Regions from separate parts of the Paraburkholderia agricolaris genome, predicted to be linked through region 2. Evidence: predicted binding sites of a transcription regulator. Region 2 holds the regulator's gene; each other region holds the start of a gene.
What was found. The regulator HrcA, encoded in region 2, represses chaperone genes, less so after heat shock. The targets are predictions, from matches to a motif close to TTAGCACTCNNNNNNNNNGAGTGCTAA.
Positions count from the first base shown of each region.

Region 1: the regulator HrcA is predicted to act here: its motif matches at 4,408-4,434, upstream of GH665_RS13305 (co-chaperone GroES).
Region 3: the regulator HrcA is predicted to act here: its motif matches at 3,574-3,600, upstream of rpoH (RNA polymerase sigma factor RpoH).

Region 1 is NZ_QPER01000001.1:3,012,997-3,020,417, reverse strand. Features, by position in the region: gene GH665_RS13325 (LLM class flavin-dependent oxidoreductase) at 1-571, shown strand, start outside; gene GH665_RS13320 (SDR family NAD(P)-dependent oxidoreductase) at 689-1,444, shown strand; gene GH665_RS13315 (CmcJ/NvfI family oxidoreductase) at 1,460-2,299, shown strand; gene groL (chaperonin GroEL) at 2,435-4,075, opposite strand; gene GH665_RS13305 (co-chaperone GroES) at 4,094-4,384, opposite strand; gene GH665_RS13300 (acyl-CoA dehydrogenase family protein) at 4,677-5,894, shown strand; gene GH665_RS13295 (DUF3088 domain-containing protein) at 5,949-6,293, shown strand; gene GH665_RS13290 (porin) at 6,393-7,421, opposite strand, start outside.
Region 2 is NZ_QPER01000001.1:4,068,896-4,076,316, reverse strand. Features, by position in the region: gene glnE (bifunctional [glutamate--ammonia ligase]-adenylyl-L-tyrosine phosphorylase/[glutamate--ammonia-ligase] adenylyltransferase) at 1-126, shown strand, start outside; gene recN (DNA repair protein RecN) at 259-1,926, opposite strand; gene GH665_RS17890 (NAD kinase) at 2,022-2,924, opposite strand; gene hrcA (heat-inducible transcriptional repressor HrcA) at 3,276-4,295, shown strand; gene hemH (ferrochelatase) at 4,480-5,550, shown strand; gene GH665_RS17875 (RNA-binding S4 domain-containing protein) at 5,558-5,965, shown strand; gene grpE (nucleotide exchange factor GrpE) at 6,487-7,071, shown strand; gene GH665_RS39120 (hypothetical protein) at 7,129-7,347, shown strand.
Region 3 is NZ_QPER01000001.1:375,126-382,546, reverse strand. Features, by position in the region: gene ybiB (DNA-binding protein YbiB) at 1-609, shown strand, start outside; partial or broken gene GH665_RS01700 (2-isopropylmalate synthase) at 1,145-2,128, shown strand; gene GH665_RS01695 (nuclear transport factor 2 family protein) at 2,310-2,693, opposite strand; gene GH665_RS01690 (acyloxyacyl hydrolase) at 2,737-3,300, opposite strand; gene rpoH (RNA polymerase sigma factor RpoH) at 3,662-4,597, shown strand; gene cydP (cytochrome oxidase putative small subunit CydP) at 4,960-5,220, shown strand; gene GH665_RS01675 (cytochrome ubiquinol oxidase subunit I) at 5,210-6,799, shown strand; gene cydB (cytochrome d ubiquinol oxidase subunit II) at 6,834-7,421, shown strand, end outside.

The DNA of each region.
Region 1 (7,421 bases), 1.1 Mb from region 2:
CTACGGTCGTCACCCCGACGATCTGAAAATCATGCCGGGCGTGTTTCCGATTGTCGGCCGCACCGAAGAGGAGGCGAAAGAGAAGTTCGAGCAATTGCAGTCGCTCATTGATCCACGGGTCGGGCTGGCACTGGTATCCGGACTGACCGGTGGCTTCGATCTCTCGGCTTATCCGCTCGACGGCCCGATCCCGGAACTGCCTGAAACGAATGCCAGCAAGAGCCGTCAGTTGCTGACGCTCGAACTGGCGCGCCGCGAGAACCTGACGATCCGCCAGCTCTATTTGCGAATCGCGGGTGCGCGGGGCCACTGGCAACTGGTCGGCACGCCGGCACAGATTGTCGATCAGCTCGAAGAGCGCTTTGTGAATCACGGCGCGGACGGTTTCAACGTAATGCCGCCGGTGCTGCCGCATGGCTTGACCGATTTCGTCGAACTGGTGGTGCCTGAGTTGCGCCGGCGCGGTTTGTTCCGCCAGGACTACGAAGGCCGCACGTTGCGCGAGAACCTCGGATTGCGGCGGCCCGGCAACCGCTATTTTTCCGTGGCCAGTCTTGAATCCGGCGCATAACTTTCCACGATTCGTTATTTCCTTCCTGGCCGGCCATCGCCTACGCTGAAACGATAGGCGCATGCGCCTACTGCCGCCACGCGTTGCGTGCCGCGGCTACCTGCAATGGAGATGCCAATGACCGGGACTGTCGAAGAGCGGCAGGAGAGGACGCGTTTCGCGTGGATTGCCGGGGTGGGCGCGAGCGCCGGATTGGGTGCGGCGCTCGCGCGCCGCTTCGCTCAGGGCGGCTTAAGCGTGGTCGTGACGGGGCGCTCGCGTGAGCGGCTCGATGCGATCGTCGACGAAATCCGCAGTGCCGGCGGCCATGCGGTGGCTGCGCCGGGCGACGTCACGCGCGAAGCGGATCTGGCTGCGATTGCCGGGCAAATCACGACGCAAGGCACGCTCGAAGTGGCCATTTTCAACGCCGCCGGTGCGACGCGTGCGCCGACGCTCGAACTGAGCGCGGAGCAGTTCGAGGCCGCATGGCGAGTGACGACGCTCGGCGGTTTTCTGTTTGCGCGTGCGGCGCTGCAACCGTTGCTGGCGGCCGGCCGAGGTTCGTTACTCTTTACTGGCGCGACTGCATCGCTGCGCGGGCGTCCGCCGTTTGCCGCGTTCGCTTCCGCCAAAGCCGGTTTGCGCTCGCTGACGCAAAGCCTCGCGCGCGAGTTCGGGCCGCGCAATATCCATGTTGCGCATGTGGTGGTCGACGGCGGCATCGACGGCGAGCGCCTGCGTACGTCCTCGCCGCAGCGGGTGGCCGAGCGCGGTGAGGACGGCCTCCTGAATCCTGCCGATATCGCCGACGCCTACTGGTATCTCCATCAGCAGGCGCGCAGTGCATGGTCGCAGGAAATCGATCTGCGGCCATTCAACGAATCGTTTTGACGTGAGGGCATGAACATGAGCGATATCGTCATCGATGCACCGGTGTTGGCCACGACAATCGAGGCGGAACTGAACTACCTCGAATTCACCGGCGAGAAACCGGTGTCATATCAGTACGACCCGCCACCGGGTGTTCCGAAGCGCAGCGGCGTGTACCGGGCGCACCGGGTCAGCATTTCGAATGCGCGCGTTGCACCGCCGCCTGGTGTGCTGTCGCTCGATCGTAACGGCTTCGAACTGCATCGGCATGCCAGCGCGTTGAGTGACTTCTCCGATCCGGCAAAGATCGAGTCTGTCTACTATCCGGAGGCTGAACGCCTGCTGAAGCAGGCTACCGGTGCCCGGCGTGTAGTCGTGTTCGACCATACGCTGCGCGACGGCAATCCTGAACGCGGCAATGGCATGAGAGAGCCGGTCAAGTACATCCATAACGACCAGACGTTTGTGTCGGGGCCGCGCCGGGTGCGCGATCATTTGCCGGCAGCGGAAGCCGAACGTTTGCTGCAAGGCCGCGTGGCGATCGTCAATCTATGGCGTCCGATCGGAGAAACGGTGCACGCGTCGCCGCTCGCGCTATGCGATTCGCGCAGTATTACGCTCAACGATCTGGTGGCGTCGGACCTGGTGTATCCCGACAAGGTTGGCGAGACGTATGCGCTGGTGTTCAATCCGCGGCACCGCTGGTACTACTTCCCGCATATGTCGCCGGATGAGTACCTGTTGCTGAAGATCTACGATTCGGCGGGTGACGCAATCGCGCGCCTGACGGCCCACACGGCATTCGATGATCCCACGTCGCCGGCCGATGCGCCGCCGCGCAGAAGCATTGAGCTGCGCACGCTGCTGTTCTTCTGAGTGAGTTTGTGCATGCCGCGCTGGCGTAGCAGGTTGCGGCGCCTGGCTCGGCTGACATGCCAATTCATGTCGAACCACGCCGGCATGCGTGTTGAAAAGCATGCCGGCGTGTATGCGGATAAAACGTCTTGACGCCTAGAAGTCCAGGCCCGGTCCGCCTGCGCCCGGACCGCCCGGCTGGCCCGCTGCCGGCGCATCCTTCGGCGCTTCATGCACGGTGGCGTCGGTGGTCAACAGCAGACCCGCAACCGACGCCGCGTTTTGCAGCGCCGTACGCGTGACCTTGGTCGGATCGAGCACGCCCGATTCCACGAGGTCGCCGTACTCGCCGGTCTGCGCGTTATAACCGAAGTTGCCCGTGCCTTCGGCCACTTTCGCAACCACCACGCTGGCCTCTTCGCCTGCGTTCGTCACGATCTGGCGCAGCGGTTCTTCGAGCGCGCGCAGCACGATCTTGATGCCCGCATCCTGATCGGCGTTCACGCCCTTGAGCCCGCTGATGGCCTGCTTCACGCGAATCAGCGCGACGCCGCCGCCCGGCACAATGCCTTCTTCGACCGCGGCGCGCGTGGCGTGCAGCGCGTCGTCGACACGGTCTTTCTTTTCCTTGACTTCGATCTCGGTCGCACCGCCCACCTTGATGACGGCAACGCCGCCCGCCAGCTTCGCGACACGTTCCTGCAGTTTCTCGCGGTCGTAATCGGAGCTCGCTTCCTCGATCTGCGTGCGAATCTGCTTCACGCGCGCTTCGATGTTCTTGCTGTCGCCCGCGCCGTCGATGACCGTGGTGTTCTCCTTGCCCACCTCGATGCGCTTGGCCTGACCGAGTTCCGCGAGCGTCGCCTTTTCGAGCGACAGGCCGGTTTCCTCAGCGATCACCTGGCCGCCGGTCAGGATCGCGATGTCTTCGAGCAGTGCCTTGCGGCGGTCGCCGAAACCCGGCGCCTTGACCGCGACCGTTTTCAGAATGCCGCGAATGTTGTTCACCACCAGGGTGGCGAGCGCCTCGCCTTCGACGTCTTCCGCGATGATCAGCAGCGGGCGGCCGGCTTTCGCGACCTGTTCCAGAATCGGCAGCAGATCACGGATGTTCGAAACCTTCTTGTCGTGCAGCAGCACGAACGGGTTATCGAGCACGGCAACCTGTTTGTCCTGATCGTTGATGAAATAGGGCGACAGGTAGCCGCGATCGAACTGCAGACCCTCCACCACATCGAGTTCATCGTCGAGCGACTTGCCGTCTTCAACGGTAATGACGCCTTCCTTGCCGACCCGGTCGATCGCTTCGGCAATCCGCTGGCCGATCGATTCTTCACCGTTGGCCGAAATCGTCGCGACCTGGGCGATTTCCTTGCTGGTGGTAGTCGGCTTGCTGATCTTCCTGAGTTCTTCGATCGCGGCGACCACGGCCTTGTCGATGCCGCGTTTCAGGTCCAGCGGGTTGAGGCCCGCCGCGACGTATTTCTGGCCTTCACGCACGATCGCTTGTGCAAGCACGGTTGCGGTGGTGGTGCCGTCGCCGGCGGCGTCGCTGGTACGCGAGGCGACTTCTTTCACGAGTTGCGCGCCGATGTTCTGCACGCGGTCCGACAATTCGATTTCCTTGGCGACCGAGACGCCGTCTTTGGTCACGACCGGCGAGCCGAAGCTCCGCTCCAGCACAACGTTGCGTCCTTTCGGGCCGAGTGTGACCTTGACCGCGTTGGCCAGGATGTTGACGCCTTCGACCAGTTTCGAGCGGGCGACGTCGCTAAAAATAATTTCTTTTGCTGCCATGGTTTGACGCTCCGTTCGTTATTGAGTGACCACTGCCACAACATCTTCTTCGCGCAGCACGAGCAGTTCGTTGCCGTCGACCTTGACCGACTGGCCGGCGTACTTGCCGAACAGCACACGTTCGCCGACTTTCAGATCCGGCTCGATACGCTTGCCGTCGCTATCGCGCTTACCCGGTCCAATGGCGATCACTTCACCCTGGTCCGGCTTTTCGGCGGCGCTTTCAGGAATGACGATGCCTGAAGCAGTTTTGGTTTCCTGGTCGAGACGCTTGACGATCAAGCGGTCATGCAAGGGACGTAGGCTCATGGTTGGACTTCCGCGATTGAGATTTGGCACTCGTCGGTGGTGAGTGCTGACCGGAATCGAGTATAGAAATATGCCGCGCGGCGCTCCAATAACGGATTCATCGATCCTTATCGGTGAATCGCATTTCAGAATCACGCATATTCATAGCTTGAATTGCTTGTTCAGTGCTGCGCGCCGCGTCCCTATACTGGTCCGTCGAACCGGCACGTCCCACGCGGACGCCGATATTCATGCTCCCAGCACACCTCGCCGGATCAAGCCTGATCTGTGCGCTTTTACAAGGAATCAAAGCATGCAGGTCTCTCAGGAAAGCGCGGCGCGTGCGCGGCTTCAGGCGGCACTCGCCGCGTTGCCGGCGCTCGCCGAAGCAATCGGCGAAGATGCGGCGCAACGCGAAGTACGTCGCGAGTTGCCGTTCGACCGCTTCGCGTTGTTTCGCGAATCGGGGCTGGGCGTGCTCCGTTTTCCGGCCGAGTGGGGTGGCCTCGGTGGTTCGCTGGAAGACCTCTTTCATGTGATCGCCACACTGGCCGCGCATGAGTCGAATGTTGCACATGCGTTGCGGATTCATTTCGATCTGACCGAGCAGTTGCTGTTGTCGCCGCGCTCCGCGTTCAACGACACGCAGATCGAGCGGGTACAGAACGGAGCGATCTTCGGCGGTGCGTCGACGGAACTCGGTACCGCGAGGCCTGGCGAAATCGTCACCAGACTGGTGCGCGACGGTGAGCACTTTCGCGTGACGGGGAAAAAGTACTACTCGACCGGCACCGCGTTCTCCGACTATGCGCGTATCAATGTGCAGGACGAGAACGACGAGAAGGTGTCGATCGTGATTCCGGTCGCTCGCGAAGGCTTGCAGGTACTCGACGACTGGGACGGAATGGGGCAGCGCATGACGGCGAGCGGCAGCCTGGTGCTCGACAATGTGCAGGTCTTTGCGCATGAAATCGCGACGCGCGGCTATACGAGTCTCGCGGGCCGCCATGGCAGCGCGGTGCGGCAGTTGCATCTGGTCACGGTCGCGGCAGGGATCGTGCGCAACATTCTCGCGGATGCGCGGCGCTACGTGACGCAATACGGGCGCCCGGTACTGCATAGCCCGGCAGCCTCGGCGCGCGAAGACGGTTTCGTGCAGCAGGTGGTGGGCGATCTCGCGGCGCACAGCCTCTCGATCGACGCGCTGGTGGCGCAAAACGCCCGCACCCTGGACCGCTCGGCCAATGCGATCCGCAGCGGCGCGGCCAATGCGGAAGATCTCGTGCTGGAAGGGGCGCTGGCGACCGCCAAAACGCAACTGGTGGTCAGCAAACTGGCCCTTCATGCGGGCGAGCGTCTGTTTGAAATCGGCGGGGCTTCGGCTACGGGGCGCGCGCACAATTTCGACCGTCACTGGCGCAATCTGCGCACCATCTTCAGCCATAACCCCTTGCTGCATAAAGCGCGCGTGGTCGGCGATTACGAGTTGAACGGCGTGACCACGCACCTGACCGAAGGCCGCGTTTTCTGACGCACGGGAAAGAACGCCGCCATTCATTCACCCATCATCTCATCACGGAATGCCATGAGCCGAGATCTGCTTTTACTGTTGGAACCGGGCTTCACCGATCCGAAACATCCCGGTGAGCGCTTTATCTGCCCGGATGGCGCGCCTATTGAAGGCTTGCTGGCCAGCGACCCGGCGCTCAACGCGCGGCTGGATATTCGCCGCCTGCCGTTCCCGCGTCCGCGCGCCGCGGTTGTGGAGGCGCTCGACGCCGAGCATCAGAGTCTGCCGGTATTGATTCTCGGCGACGACCAGCCGGCACCCGCCGATGCGCAGACGCTGGGAGAAAAGCGCTTCGTGACGGATACGCGCCGGATCCTCGACCTGCTCGCGCAGCGGCACGGTTTCCCCAAGGTGCACTGACCTGCGTGGAGGGTGTCCGCCAGTTCGCGCGCGCATGGTTCGTTGCGCGCCGCAGAAACAACGGACACCCGATACTGATTCGGACCGGGTGCGCCGGCCTCAGAACAGGTGCTTGATGCCCGCCGAGACCGCCACCTGTTTGCTGGTCGCGGACGGCGTGAGATACCCGATCGCAGCAACCGCCGGCCGGCCCAGCGAGTCGGTGCCGCTGGCGTGCTGGTAGGCGCCGGTCAGGTACAGATCGGTGGCTTTCGATAGCGAGTACGCCGTGCCGAGATTCAACTGCTCGTACTTCGCGCTGCCCTTGCCACCGACGCTTCCTCCCTCCGTGTAGTCGAACGATGTACCGAAGCGCAGGAACGGCGTGGCCTGATAGCGCAGGCTCGCACTAACGGTACTGAGCGTGGTCGAACCGCTGTAGTTGAGCGGATTGAGCGACGCGTTCGAGCCTAGTCCGCGGAACTGCGTATTCGAGTACGCCGCGCCGAAGATCGCACCGCCGCTCGTATAGGTCGTTGCAACCGAAATGGTCTGCTGTGTGCGGGCCGATGCGAAACCGGCAATCGCGGGATTGGATTCGGGCGCCGTGGCCGACCCGGCGGAACCCAGGTTATTGCCCGTGGCGCTCGCATTGGCGTTAGTGCCGTAGAGCGACGTATTCGGGTTGCGTGCGTTGACGATCGACGCGGCGATCGCGAACGCTCCTCCGGTATAGCTGCCGCCCGCGGACCAGAGCTGATTCTGCGTCACGTTCCCGGCCACGCCGCCCACGCTGTACAGTCCGCCGAAACGGAAGCCGTTGAAAGAATCCGACAGGTACTTGATCGAATTGTTGATGCGGTGCGTGAAGTTCAGATTGTCATAGTCGGCGGGGTGGATCGAGAGGTTGCCCCAATACCAGCCGTGGATCAACGGCGACACGAATTCCACCGACGTGTCGCCCTGGCGTCCGAGCGTGAAGGTGCCGTAGCGCTCGGCTGTGACACCTACCCACGCCTGGCGGCCGAACTCGGTACCCCCTTGTCCAAGCGCGCCGCTATTCACACTGAGCCCGCTTTCAAGCTGGAACACGGCCTTCAATCCGCCTCCCAGATCTTCCACGCCTTTCAGGCCCCAGCGGCTCGACGA
Region 2 (7,421 bases):
CGGACCTACCGGAAGTTGCAGCACAAGCTGCGGCTCGATGGGATGGAGAAGGCTCGGGTCGATCCGGCCTTGGTGGTGACTGAGCGTGAGGCGGTGCTGGGGCTTTGGAAGCGGGTGTTTGGCTGAGGACTGGAAGTCTGCGCCTGAATGGCTGAATGACTGACGCGAAGGCAAGCGGCGCTGCCTTCGCGCATTTTCAGACTAACGGTCGCAGCGGCTTCCCACTGGCTCCCGACCGGCCTCCGACCGATGGGACGGCTAGGCCGCCAGCATTTCCTTGGCGTGTTTCCGCGTCGTCGCGGTGATCTCCAGTCCGCCGAGCATCCGCGCGACTTCTTCGACGCGGCTCGCGCGGTCTAGCGACGTCACGCTGCTGACCGTGCCGCCCTTGCCGTTGCCCGACTTCGCCACCTGGAAATGATGGTCGCCACGCGCGGCGACCTGCGGCAAATGGGTGACACACAGCACCTGACGCGCCTGTCCCAGTTGATGCAGCAGCCGTCCAACTACTTCGGCGACGCCGCCGCCGATGCCGGTATCCACCTCGTCGAAGATCAGAGTCGGTGTCGGACTCGCGGCGCTCGCGATCACCGCCAATGCGAGGCTGATCCGCGCCAGTTCGCCGCCTGAGGCAACTTTCGCGAGCGGCCGCAGCGGTACGCCGGCGTGACCGGCGACGCGGAATTCGACCTGCTCGAGCCCATGTGCGCCGCCTTCCGGCAGTTGCACCAGCGCCACTTCGAAGCTGCCGCCTTTCATCGACAGTTCCTGCATGCCGGTGGTCACGGCGGCGCCCAGGGCCTTGCCGGCCTTGGCGCGCGCCTTTGACAGTTTTTTCGCTTCGGTGAGGAAGGCTTCTTTTGCCTTGGCTTCGGCCGCATGCAGGCTGTCGAGATCGGCTGCCGCGTCGAGCGCGGCGAGTTGCGCTCGACGCGCTTCATGCTCTTGCGGCAGCGTCTCGGGTTGCAGGCGGAATTTGCGCGCGGCCGAGTGCAGCGCGTCCAGACGCTTTTCGACCTGGGCGAGCCGGTCCGGATCCAGTTCGAGCTTTTGCGCGTAGTGGCTGAGCGAATAGGCCGCTTCCTGTAACTGGATCTCGGCCGGCTCCAGCGCCGCCAGCACGTCGTTCAGCGCCGGGTCGATCTCGGCCAGATCGCGCACCTTCGACACGATCGAGGCGAGATGCGTGATCATCGCCTCGTCCGATTCAGACAACGCGCCGAGCGCGCCTTGAACGCCGTCGATCAGATTGGCTGAATGCGACAGTCGCCGGTGTTCGGTGTTGACCTCTTCCCATTCGCCCGATTGCGGCGAAAGTTTGTCCAGTTCGGTGAGTTGCCAGGCGAGCCGCTCGCGCTCCAGTTGCAGCTCGCGGTCGCGCGTTTGTGCGTGTTCGACGGCCTGAACCTTTTCGCGCCATGCCCGCCATGCCCGCGTGACGGTTGCCGCGGTTTCCGTGAGGCCTGCGTGGGTGTCGAACAGTTCGCGTTGCGCGTCGGGGCGCATCAGCAACTGGTGGGCATGCTGGCCATGAATATCCACCAGCATCTCGCCGACTTCGCGCAACTGCGTGAGCGTTGCCGCCGTACCGTTGATGAACGCGCGCGAGCGGCCGTTTGTATCCATCACGCGACGCAGCATCACGGTGCCGTGATGATCGTCGTCGACAGGCGCGCCGAGCGCCTGCTCGTCGAGCCATTGCTCGACTTGCGCATGCGTGTCAAATTCCGCAGTGATGTCGGCGCGGCTTTCGCCGGTGCGCACCACGCTTGCGTCGGCGCGGGCACCGAGCGCAAGGGCCAGCGCGTCGATCAGGATCGACTTGCCGGCGCCTGTTTCGCCCGAAAAAACGGTAAAGCCGCTGTCGAATTCGAGGTCGAGCGCGGCGACGATGACGAAGTCGCGTATCGAGAGGTGGCGAAGCATGGAGGTCGTCTGGTGAGCTTGATATTCAGGGTTCGGCAGCGGTGTCGTTCGCGTTCCAAGGGGCCGGCGGCCCGGCGTTCCGGCGTTCCGGCCGCTCAGGGTTTGGTATCTTCTTCGTGGGACGGATATTCGTTCCAGTGCAGCTTTTTGCGCAGCGTGGCGTAGTGGCTGTAGCCGACCGGGTGCAGAATCGGCACGGTATGACGCGAGCGGCGCACTTCGATCGTGTCACCCAATTCCAGCGAAGTGAACGACTGCATGTCGAAGTTGACGTTGACTTCGCGGCCTGAAACGATCTGGATGCTCACCTTCGAGTCGTCCGGCAGCACGATTGGCCGGTTCGACAGCGCATGCGGCGCGATCGGCACGAGCACGATGCCTTGTAATTGCGGGTGCAGGATCGGCCCCTGCGACGACAGCGCATAGGCGGTCGAGCCCGTAGGCGTGGCGACGATCAGCCCATCCGAGCGCTGGTTGTACATGAAGCGGCCATCCACCGAGACATGCAGTTCCGCCATCCCGGAGAAACCGCTGCGGTTGACCACCACGTCGTTGAAGGCCAGTGCGTGGTAAATCGGCGTGCCGTCGCGCATGATGCGCGCTTCGAGCAGCGTGCGCTCTTCGCGCTCGAAGTTGCCCGCGAGCATTTGCGGCACGATCTCGCGCATGTCGGAGATCGGAATGTCGGTAATGAAGCCGAGCCGCCCGTGGTTGATGCCGATCAGCGGCGTGCGGTAGGGCGCAAGCTGGCGGCCAATGCCCAGCATCGTGCCGTCGCCGCCGAGGATCACGGCTACGTCGGCGCGCGCGCCGATCTCGGCGGGACGCAGCGCCGGGTAGTCGGCGACGCCGATTTCGGCGGCGGTGTCGGCTTCGAATACGACCTCGAAGCCGCGCTTCGCGATGCACGAGGCGAGCGCGGTCAGCGGTTCGCCGATACCTGGCGTATTGTTGCGCCCGACGAGCGCGACGGTCTTGAACTGGCTGGTCACTTGCATGCCGGCATTACACCATAGGTAGGGCCTGAAAAGAACCGCAGACAGACCCGGTAGCGGGCCTGCGCAAGCGGGCTGCCGGCGCATTGAGCGATTATCGTTAGAATGGTGAAGTCTTGATGGCATGCGCGCCGGTTATAGTCCGGCGGCGCGCCGCCAGCGGACTTGCCGGACCGGTGGCTGGCGAGACGCAGGATTCGAATCCCGGCGAGGCGCCGACCATGTTGGACCCAGCGCCAGTCAACGCGCCACATGCAATACCAGGCGCCGCCCCGCCGGCCGGCGGCGCGATAGTCAGGGGTGGGCGCCGTTAGCGCTCGCTGTAGTCGCGTCATTGAGCTAAAATTTTCCCTCATGCTAGATCCCCGCGCACAAACCCTCCTCAAAACGCTGATCGAGCGCTACATCGCCGAAGGTCAGCCGGTCGGCTCGCGCACGCTGTCACGTTATTCCGGCCTCGAACTGAGTCCGGCGACGATCCGCAACGTGATGTCCGATCTCGAGGACCTGGGGCTCGTGATCAGTCCGCATACGTCTGCGGGCCGCATTCCTACACCGCGTGGCTACCGGCTGTTCGTCGATACCATGCTGACCCTGGAATCCGCCGCGGACGAAGAAGCGGTGATGCGCATCGTCAAAACCACGCTGCAAGCGGGCGAACCGCAGAAAATCGTCGCCGCGGCGGCCAGCGTGCTGTCCAATCTGTCGCAGTTCGCCGGTGTAGTGCTTACGCCGCGCCGCAGCCACGTGTTCAAGCAGATCGAGTTCATGCGCCTGTCGGACAAGCGCATTCTCCTGATCATCGTGACGCCCGAGGGCGACGTGCAGAACCGCATCATGGCGACCCAGCGTGACTTCTCGCCGTCGCAACTGGTGGAAGCGTCCAATTACATCAACGCGCACTTCGCCGGCCTCTCGTTCGACGACGTGCGCCGCCGTCTGCGCGAAGAAATCGACGAATTGCGTGGTGACATGACTACGCTGATGCACGCGGCGGTCACGGCCAGCACGGATGAAACCGACACCGGCGAGACCGTGCTGATTTCCGGCGAGCGTAATCTGCTCGAAGTGGCCGACCTTTCGTCGGACATGGCGCGCCTGCGCAAGCTGTTCGATGTGTTCGATCAAAAAACCAGTCTCCTTCAGTTGCTCGACGTGTCGAGTCACGCCGCGGGCGTGCAGATTTTCATCGGAGGCGAATCGAATCTGGTGCCGATCGAGGAAATGAGCGTGGTGACCGCGCCTTACGAGGTGAACGGCAAGATCGTCGGCACACTCGGCGTGATCGGGCCGACCCGCATGGCCTATAACCGCGTGATTCCGATTGTCGACATCACCGCGCGGCTGCTTTCCCTCACGCTCAGCCAGCAGTAATCCGCGCCGGTTTCCGGTCACTGTCCACTGCGGCATCTCATGCTGCAAATGATGCGCGACGGCGCGCGGCTTGCCAATTGGCCGAATGGCCAGGGGTCCCTGGCGGACCTTGCAGTGGACCGCGCCGCTATAATGAATTCCACCTGAACCGACTCTCCGCCCCAAGCGGTTATCCCTGCTGCCTATGCGCTTCGACCTCGAGCGGCCCTCACAGAACGCCACGTCACACCGTGTCGCCGTGCTGCTGATCAATCTCGGCACGCCCGACGCGCCAACGCCGCGTGCAGTCCATCGCTATCTTGCGCAGTTCCTGTCCGATCCCCGTGTGGTCGAAATTCCGGCGCTGCTCTGGCAAGTGATCTTGCGGTTGTTGATTCTGCCTTTCCGCAGCCGCGCGTCGGCGAAGAAGTACGCGGCCGTGTGGATGCCGGAAGGCTCGCCGCTGCGTGTCTTCACGGAGAAGCAGGTGGAGGGTTTGCGCCATCTGTTGCAATTGAACGACTACACGGTGCTGGTCGACTACGCCATGCGCTACGGCACGCCCGGTATTCCGGCCATGCTGAACCAGTTGAAGCTGGCTGGCGCGGAGCGCGTGCTGTTGGTGCCCATGTATCCGCAATACTCGTCGTCGACCACGGCTACGGCTTTCGACGACGCTTTTTCGGCCCTCAAGCGCATGCGCAATCAGCCGGAAATCCGCACGGTGCGGCAGTACGCGGATCATCCGGCGTATATCGCCGCGCTCGCCGCTCAGGTGCATCACTACTGGCATCAGCACGGCCGGCCGGATTTCGCGGCCGGAGACAAGCTGGTGCTGAGCTTTCACGGCGTGCCCAAGCGCACGATGGATCTCGGCGATCCGTACCACGAGCAATGTCAGCAAACCGGCGCGCTGTTGATGCAGGCGCTGGGATTGACGCAGGTGGAATGCCGCATTACGTTTCAGTCGCGCTTCGGCAAGGCCGAATGGCTGCAACCGTACACTGCGCCCACCCTGAAGGAACTCGGTTCGGCAGGCGTGCGTCGAGCCGACGTGTTCTGTCCGGGCTTTACCGCCGATTGCCTTGAAACGATTGAAGAAATCGGCATGGAAGTACGCGACGAATTCCTGCATGCGGGTGGCAAGGAGTTTCATCGGATTCCCTGCGTGAACGCCTCGCAGCCATGGATCGCCGCGCTAGGCGAAATCGTTGCCCAGAACCTGCAGGGCTGGCCCGTGCAAGCGGTGCCGGTGCCGCATACGACAGGGGCTTAAGCAGCTCATGAATTACAGGATTTCAACTGAAGCGGGCGCGAAGTTGCGCATCGACAAATGGCTGTGGGCTGCGCGCTTCTTCAAGACCCGCTCGCTCGCGGCGGACGCTGTCGACAAAGGTCATGTGCGCATTGGCGGCGCCAGCGTCAAGCCGGCCAAAGACGTGCGCGTCGGCGACCTGGTCGAGATCGAGATCGAACGGATTGTGTGGCAGGTGGAAGTGCTAGGTGTGTGCGACGTGCGCGGCCCAGCCAACGTCGCGCAGACGCTTTATGCGGAAACCGAAGAGAGCAGGATGAGGCGGCAGGTCGAACAGGAGCGGCGCAAGACGTACCGCGAGCCGGCCGCCGCATTGCACGGAAGGCCGACCAAGCGCGACCGGCGCACTATCGACAAACTTTCAGGTGGGGATTGAACAACTGTTCCATCGTCGCGTGCACACCACCGTACTCGGTAGTGTGATCGTTGACGGCCCCGGACATGCAGATGGTCGTGGTGCCCGCGATGAGTACCAATGCGACCACCGATATTGCAAAGGTCAGTTTCACGGTACTCCCCTTGGGAAGATTCGGGACGGAAACAGGCGAATCAGGTGGATTGAAAAATTTCGGTAAGGATTACGTTAGATTAGGGTTAACGTGTCTTTTCCGATGCTTTATTGGAGCATAGGCCACTTGTCGGGCGCACTCAATCTCAATCTGATTGCGACGCAATAATGGTTGTAACGGAGCGTTTCGGCCGCGCGCGCGTGGTGTGAAAAGTTCCGGGAGAGGCGCTTGAAATGGGTCTTTCCGGCCCCATCTGCCGTTTCGAAAAGCGTCAACGCACCAGGTTTTGCGCCAAGTTGTCTGTCGCAATTTTGCAACGCACAAATTGCGCAGGCTTTGACGCGTTGCCGTCACTTTTAGCTTTAACTTTTTAACGACTTTCAGCGACATGGAAAACACGCAAGAGAACCCGACGAGCCAGAATCCCACGCCCGCCGACGAAACCGCGCGTCAGGCCGCCGAGGCCGCGGCACCCCAGCAGGACGCGGCTGCAAGCGCGGCTCCAGAAGCGCCGGCAACCGGCGTGGAAGCTGCATTGACCGAAGCAGAGGCGAAGATCGCCGAGCTGCAGGAAAGCTTCCTGCGCGCGAAGGCCGAGACTGAGAATGTGCGCCGCCGCGCCCAGGAAGATGTCGCGAAGGCCCACAAGTTCGCGATCGAAAGCTTCGCTGAGCATTTGCTGCCGGTGGTCGATAGTCTTGAGGCAGCGGTTGCCCATTCGTCCGACGACCTGCAAAAGGTTCGTGAGGGCGTCGAACTCACGCTGCGCCAGCTTTCCGGCGCACTGGAGAAGGGGCGCGTCGTCGCCTTGAACCCGGTTGGCGAGAAGTTCGACCCGCATCGTCATCAGGCTATTTCAATGGTGCCGGCCGATCAGGAGCCGAACACCGTGGTCGCCGTGCTGCAAAAAGGCTTCGTGATCGCCGACCGCGTGCTGCGTCCGGCCCTCGTGACTGTCGCGGCGCCGAAGTAAGCATCGCAAGGCGCTGTACAAGCCGTTTATTTGCCGTTGCGCCTGACACGCGCCGCTATGGCCAACGTTCCCGTCGCCGCCGCCGGGCTCATGCTTCACGGCGTGCTCACCTGGCTCTTCTTTTACCGAGGCAAGCGGCTCAGCCTGGCAACTGGCTGGCGCGGCCTTGGGCCACTCGAAGGGGCGGTTGCCGCCGAGTGGGACAAGAATTGGCCGGCCAATGCGGTCGGGAGCACGGCAGATGGTGAAAAAAGCGGCAAAAGTTCGACTGATTGAAAAAAATTAAAGACCGCATCGTAAAAGAGGTCTTGAAAACGATGCGGACGCACTTATGTTGAGTGCAGGTAGGA
Region 3 (7,421 bases), 3.7 Mb from region 2:
GTGCTGGTGCATGGCGTCACAGAAGATCCGGGCCGCGTGACAAGCGCCGAAATCTTCACGCATCTGCAGATCCCGCACGCGCAATCGCACGCCGATATCGAAGACGGTCTCGCCGAGCGGCGCCTCGCGTTCGCACCGATCGACGTCCTGGCACCGAAGCTCGCGCACCTTCTTTCGTTGCGCCGGCGAATGGGCGTGCGCAATTCCACGCACACGCTGGTGAAAATCCTGCAACCGTTCGCGCCTGCGGGGCTGCGGCTCGTGAACTACACGCATCCGCCCTACCGTGACAGTCTCACGCAGTTGTTCAATACGCACCCGGACGCCGCGACAGGCGGCGCCCTGCTCGCGCGCGGCACCGAAGGCGAAGCGGTGGCCGACACACGGCGCCAGGTGCAGGTGGATTGGCTGCATGACGGCATCTGCGAAACGCGCGTGCCGCATGAGCGCTCTTCGCCCGACGCGCCGGAAGTCGACTTGCCCGAAGCTCGCGACGCTGCGACGACGGCCGCGTGGATCAATGCCGTGCTGCGCGGCGAGGCGCCCGTGCCGAGTGCGATCGAACGGCAGGTGGAGTTGATCGTGGATGTCGCGCAAATGCCCACGTAGCGCCCGCGCAACGTGCCCGGCGTGAGTGCAACGCAGCGCTTGCGCCGCCGTGCGCACACGCCGTACTCGCACGCAGGAGATGACGACCGCGGGTTGACAGGCCGCTGCAAGCCGTCATACATTAGACCTATGCGTTCCCTTCCGAACACCCTCCGAATTACCTCCGGCCGCCTAGCGCGGCCCCTATCGCTACGTCTAGCGTAAGCCAGGCGTAGCGCCGCGCGTTGGCAGCTTGCGTTGCCCAAAGCGCGGTCTTCAAAGCAGTTCCGCAGTTCCCGTTTCACCTCCAACCGTAGCTCTTCACAACCTGTAGTCGTTTGCATTCGTCCGTTTACCGTTCGGACGAAGCGCGAGGATCCAATGCACGTCACATGGGCAGCATCCACGTTCGTTTTCGCCGTCAACACGACGGGATTCGTTCGCGCCCGTTCGTTATTGCCGCTAGCCACCGGCTGGCGCGCCGTGCATTCGTGGCAGCGCGCCAGCCGCTCGAGGCCACACCCTTTCGCATACGACACAACGAACGAGGCTCAACATGTTGCGCAATCCCGCTGAGAAATACCGCCCCTTCCCCGCTGTGCGCCTCACCGGCCGTAAATGGCCGAGCCGCACGATCAACCAGGCCCCGATCTGGATGAGTACCGATCTGCGTGACGGCAATCAGGCCTTGATCGAACCGATGAATGCCGCGCAAAAGCTCGAATTCTTCGAAATGCTGGTGGCGATCGGCTTCAAGGAGATCGAAGCCGGTTTTCCGTCGGCCTCGCAAACCGATTTCGATTTCGTCCGTAAACTGATCGAAGAAAAGCGCATTCCCGACGACGTGACGATCGAAGTGTTCGTGCCCTCGCGCGCTGAGCTGATCGCGCGCACGTTCGAAGCGCTCGAAGGCGCACCGCGCGCCATCGTGCATCTGTACAACGCGATCTGCCCGTCGTTTCGCAAGATCGTCTTCAACCAGTCGAAGCAGCAGATCAAGGCGCTCGCGGTAGAAGGCACGCGCATCATCAAGGAGCACGCCGAGGCGCGGCCCGGTACGCACTGGATCTTCCAGTATTCGCCCGAAACCTTCAACACGACCGAACTCCCATACGCCCGCGAAGTATGCGACGCGGTCGCGCAGACATGGCGGCCCACGCGCGATCACAAGATGATCATCAACCTGCCTGCGAGCGTCGAGGCCGCGACGCCCAACGTGTTCGCCGACCAGATCGAATGGATGGACCGCAATCTCAGCTACCGCGACAGCATCGTACTGTCGGTGCATCCGCATAACGACCGCGGTACCGCCGTAGCCGCTACGGAATTGGCGCTGCTGGCCGGCGCGGATCGCGTTGAAGGATGTCTGTTCGGCAATGGCGAGCGCACCGGTAACGTAGACCTTGTTACGGTCGCGATGAACCTTCACGCGCAGGGCGTCGACTCAGGCCTCGACTTCTCCGATATTGGCGCGGTGCGGCGCGTGGTTGAGCGCTGCAACCAGATTCCGGTGCATCCGCGGCACCCGTACGCGGGGGATGCGGCGCATAGGCCGGTGTGGCGCGATGAGGATCTGCAGCGCGCAGCTGCCTGAGCGGCCTGAAACGGGGCAACCACAATTCAGCACACGCGGCGCAACCCGCCGGCTTGTGCCCACCGGGCGCTCACAAGGCGTAACCGGTGCGATGCGGCGAAATACGGTGAGCTCAAAAGGCTCACTCTCACTCGATCGCGCAACGCGTCGCCTGCCACGCGATCAGACGCCATTGCCCGTCTTCCTGGGTGTGAATCGCCGTGTACGCGATCGGAAACAGCAGCGCCCCGTTATTCGCCTCCATTTCGATCAGCGCGCGGCCGGTGACGACGCAGGTCTCGCGCCCCACCGGCAGCACCTCTTGCGACTGCACCTCGATCTGCCGATAGCGGCGGCGCCCCGCCGTAATACCGTCAATGAACTGTCGCTTCGTTTCGCGCTTGCCGTTCGTGTGGACGTAGCTCACGTTGTCCGCGAGCAGCGTATCGAGCAACTGCCCGTCACCGTCGACCATCGCACGAAAGCGTTCTCGCTCCAGCCCGCGAATCGCTTCGATTATCTTTGCCGCCATTGCTCAGCCCCTTGCACCGGTAAGCCGAACGTGGCCTCGGTCGTCAGAAGTTATATTGCAAATATAGCTGGTGGAAATTTATACCAGGATTGGGCTCTTTGATACCGCCGTTGGAAATATGCTGGAAGCGATAGCCGGCCTCGTACTGCTGGTGGCTGCCGAATTGCAGGCCGACGCCCGCCATGGGGGCGAACTGGAACGCTGTGGCGAACGTGAGGTCAGAAGAAATTCTGGGACTCGTCAGGAGGCGGACACCGGCGCCCGCTTCGATATAAGGGCGAATCGCTCCCGCGGCCTTGATGAAGCGAATGATCGGCGTCACACCGATCTCCCCGATGTTTTCGTGCACATTCCCTTCGTTGGTGTGCCACCAGGCCACGTGCGCTTCGCCGATCAGCGCAAAGTGCCAGTCGCCGATCTGCCACCAGGTCAGATTCGGATCCCAAACAAAGCCGAGATCGAGTTTTTTAATGTGGTGATCGCCTACGCCGCCGGCAATCTGCACGCCGAACTGGTCAGCTGCAGCCAGTCCCGAAGCAGTGAACAGAATAGCCGCCGAAACGCTTTTTAGAGTCAGACCACGCAACGCATTTTTTTTGTTCTTCATCGGACACCCGAGAGCTAGCCGAACGTTGATCAGCGGACCACAGTCCCTATTTTAGAGACAATGTACATCTGGCGCTTCGTATGAAGAAAGGCAAATTCTCGCAATTAGTCACTTCAATTTTAGAAAAAATCGGTCATTTATGAGAGCGAAAGCGCTTTGTTAGGAAAATCATACGCGCTCTTGAAAATCTAGTGCGGAGCCTCCAATTGGCTATCAAACTCTAAATTTCAATAGGAATTTGCGGAACTTGGATGCCCCTACGCCTTCTAAGTATTAGCACTCGGCAAATCAGAGTGCTAACATCCAACGCTGGAGTCGTTAACTGAATACGCTTTTGTCTGATTCCAAAGGAGTTTCCTACGTGAGCCATGCAATGACCCTTCCGAGTACTTTGAGCCCGTCGTCGGCTAAGGCCGCTTCGGCAGGTGCACTGGCGCTCTCGCATTCCTCGCTGCTGCCCGGTCAACTGGGCAATATCGACGCCTACATCCAGGCCGTAAATCGGATTCCGATGCTGACGCCGGCGGAAGAACGCCAGTTCGCCACCGAATTTCGCGAGCAGGACAACCTTGAGTCCGCACGCCGCCTCGTCCTGTCGCACCTGCGGCTGGTCGTCTCGATCGCGCGCAATTACCTCGGTTATGGACTGCCGCACGCCGACCTGATCCAGGAAGGCAATATCGGCCTGATGAAGGCCGTGAAGCGCTTCGATCCGGAGCAAAACGTACGGCTCGTGTCGTATGCCATGCACTGGATCAAGGCTGAGATCCACGAATATATTCTGCGTAACTGGCGGATGGTGAAGGTCGCCACCACCAAAGCGCAGCGCAAGCTGTTCTTCAACCTGCGCAGCCACAAGCAGGGCCTTGGCGCATTCACGCCGGACGAGATCGAAGGTCTCGCCCAGGAGCTTAACGTGAAGCGCGAAGAAGTGGCCGAGATGGAAACGCGCTTGTCCGGCGGCGATATCGCGCTGGAAGGTCAGGTCGAAGACGGCGAAGAGTCGTATGCGCCGATCGCCTACCTCGCCGACTCGCATAGCGAGCCGACTGCAGTGCTGGCTTCGCGTCAGCGCGACAAGCTGCAAAGCGACGGTATCGCGAGCGCACTAGACGCGCTGGACGCCCGCAGCCGCCGCATCATCGAAGCACGCTGGCTGAAGGTGGAAGACGACGGTTCGGGTGGCTCGACGCTGCATGAACTGGCCGACGAATTCGGCGTGTCGGCTGAGCGTATTCGCCAGATCGAGGCGAGCGCAATGAAGAAAATGCGTGGCGCATTAGCCGAATATGCGTAAGGCTTAAAAGCCAGGACTTAAACATTTGGTCGTACTGGCTAGTCCGGTGCGCATAGGCTAGCCGCAAAGCCCTGCCCTCGCAAGAAGGCAGGGCTTTTTTGTGCCCGCTCAATAAGGCTCGCACTCAATCGCGACGCCCGTCGCCCTCACTCAAGAACATGCCTTTCAAACATGTGTTTCTTGACGTATCACAAACCTCATAGCAATACTGTTCGCACGGGCTGACATTCGCGACCCAATGCCGCAGCGTCGAACTTATACGTACAAGGTCCTCGATCCTAAAATCGAGATGCACTTGCCAGACCACTCAAGTGGCCTGGTTCCAGCCGGATTCACCGGCGTGAAGTTGCCTTCGACCGATAATGACCATAGCCCTGAATCGCAACAGCAACCCTCGCCCGAGCCTGCGCAAACGGTTCGCCGCCTGGGCGCGCGGTCCGACGCTGGCACGGGATATCGCCATCGTCCTCGCCATCAAATTCGCATTACTGATGGTGCTCAAGTACGCGTTCTTCAATCATCCGCAGGCGGAGCATATGTCGCTGCCGCCTGATCAAGTCGCGCAGGCGCTGCTGTCCGTGCCTGCCCCGCATCCGTCCCAAGGTGATCAACATGCCCGTTAGCGAAGTCGTAGAACTGTCGCGCCTCCAGTTCGCCATCACGGCGCTTTATCACTTTCTGTTCGTGCCACTCACGCTCGGTCTGTCCTGGTTGCTCGTCATCATGGAGTCTGTCTATGTGATGACCGGCAAGCAGATCTACAAAGACATGACCCAGTTCTGGGGCAAGCTGTTCGGCATCAACTTTGCAATGGGCGTCACCACCGGTCTTACCCTGGAATTCCAGTTCGGCACCAACTGGTCGTACTACTCGCACTATGTCGGCGACATCTTCGGCGTGCCGCTGGCCGTTGAAGGGTTGATGGCGTTTTTCCTCGAGTCCACCTTCGTCGGCCTGTTCTTCTTCGGGTGGAAGCGGCTCTCGAGAGTTCAGCACGTGATCGTCACGTTCCTCGTGGCACTTGGCTCGAACCTGTCGGCGCTGTGGATTCTGGTGGCCAACGGCTGGATGAACAACCCGGTCGGTGCAACCTTTAACTATCAGACCATGCGCATGGAGCTCGACAGCATCTTCTCGGTGCTGTTCAATCCGGTCGCCCAGGTGAAGTTCGTGCACACCGTATCGGCCGGTTACGTGACCGCCTCGATGTTTGTGCTCGGTGTGTCGTCGTGGTATCTGTTGAAACGCCGCGACACCGAGTTTGCGTTGCGCTCGTTCGCTATTGCCGCCGGCTTCGGCCTGGCCTCGACGTTATGCGTGATCGTGCTTGGCGACGAATCCGGTTATCGCACCGGCGAAGTTCAGCAGGTCAAGCTGGCCGCCATCGAATCCGAATGGGAAACGGCACCCGCACCCGCGCCGTTCACGATCTTCGGCATTCCGAACCAGAAGGAAGAACGCACCGACTATGCGATCCGCATTCCGTATGCGCTCGGCCTCATCGCCACGCGCTCGATCGACGAACCGGTACTCGGCCTGAAAGACCTGATGGCGCAGAACGAAGTGCGCATCAAGAACGGCATGCTCGCCTACGCCGCGTTGCAGAAGCTCAAGCTCGGCGACGCCACGGACGAAGCCAAAGCCGCTTTTGACGCGCACAAAGAAGATCTCGGCTACGGCCTGATGCTCAAGCAGTTCACGCCGAACGTCACCGATGCCACGCCGGATCAGATCGCGCAGGCCGCCAAAAAGACCATCCCGCCGGTGGCACCCGTGTTCTTCTCGTTCCGCCTGATGGTCGGCCTCGGCATCCTGTTCCTCGCGACCTTTGTACTGGCGTTCTGGTTCTGCGCGCAGCGCTCGCTGCTGCTGGAGAAGCGCCGCTGGTTCCTGCGCTGGGCCGTGTGGGCCATTCCGTTGCCGTGGCTTGCGGCTGAGTTCGGCTGGATTGTGGCTGAAGTGGGCCGTCAGCCGTGGACCATCGCCGGTATTCTGCCGACCGCCTTGTCCGCCTCGAGCCTGACGCCGGGCGATCTCTACCTGAGCATTGCCGGCTTCGTCGTGTTCTACACAGTGCTATTCATCATCGAAATCATGTTGATGTTCAAGTACGCGCGACTCGGCCCTTCGTCGCTGCACACTGGGCGCTATCACCACGAACAGCCGCTGAATCAGCCGCTGCCGACCAACACGGCCGCATGATTCGCCGCCACTCTGTTCCAAGGGAAAGATCATCATGGATTACGCAACCCTCAAACTGATCTGGTGGGTGTTGATCGGCGTGCTGCTGATCGGCTTCGCGCTCACCGACGGCTTCGACATGGGCGCGGCGATTCTGCTGCCGTTCATCGCCAAAACCGACGCGGAGCGGCGCATTGTCGTGAACACGGTTGGCGCAACGTGGGAAGGCAATCAGGTGTGGCTCATCACCGCGGGCGGCGCGATGTTCGCCGCGTGGCCGCTGGTGTACGCCGCGTCCTTCTCGGGCTTCTACTTCGCGATGCTGCTGGTGCTGTTCTCACTGTTCTTCCGGCCGGTCGGCTTCGACTACCGCAGCAAACGTGAAGACCCGCGCTGGCGCAGCGCATGGGATTGGGCGTTGTTTGTCGGCGGTTTTGTACCCGCGCTGGTGTTCGGTGTGGCGTTCGGCAACCTGCTGCAAGGCGTGCCGTTCTCGTTCGACACCGATCTGCGCGTCACGTATCACGGCGGTTTCTTCGCACTGCTCAACCCGTTCGCCGTGCTGTGCGGGCTCGTCAGTGTGTCGATGCTGGCCGCGCACGGTGCGGCCTTCGTGAAGATGAAAGCGGACGACGTCGTCGCC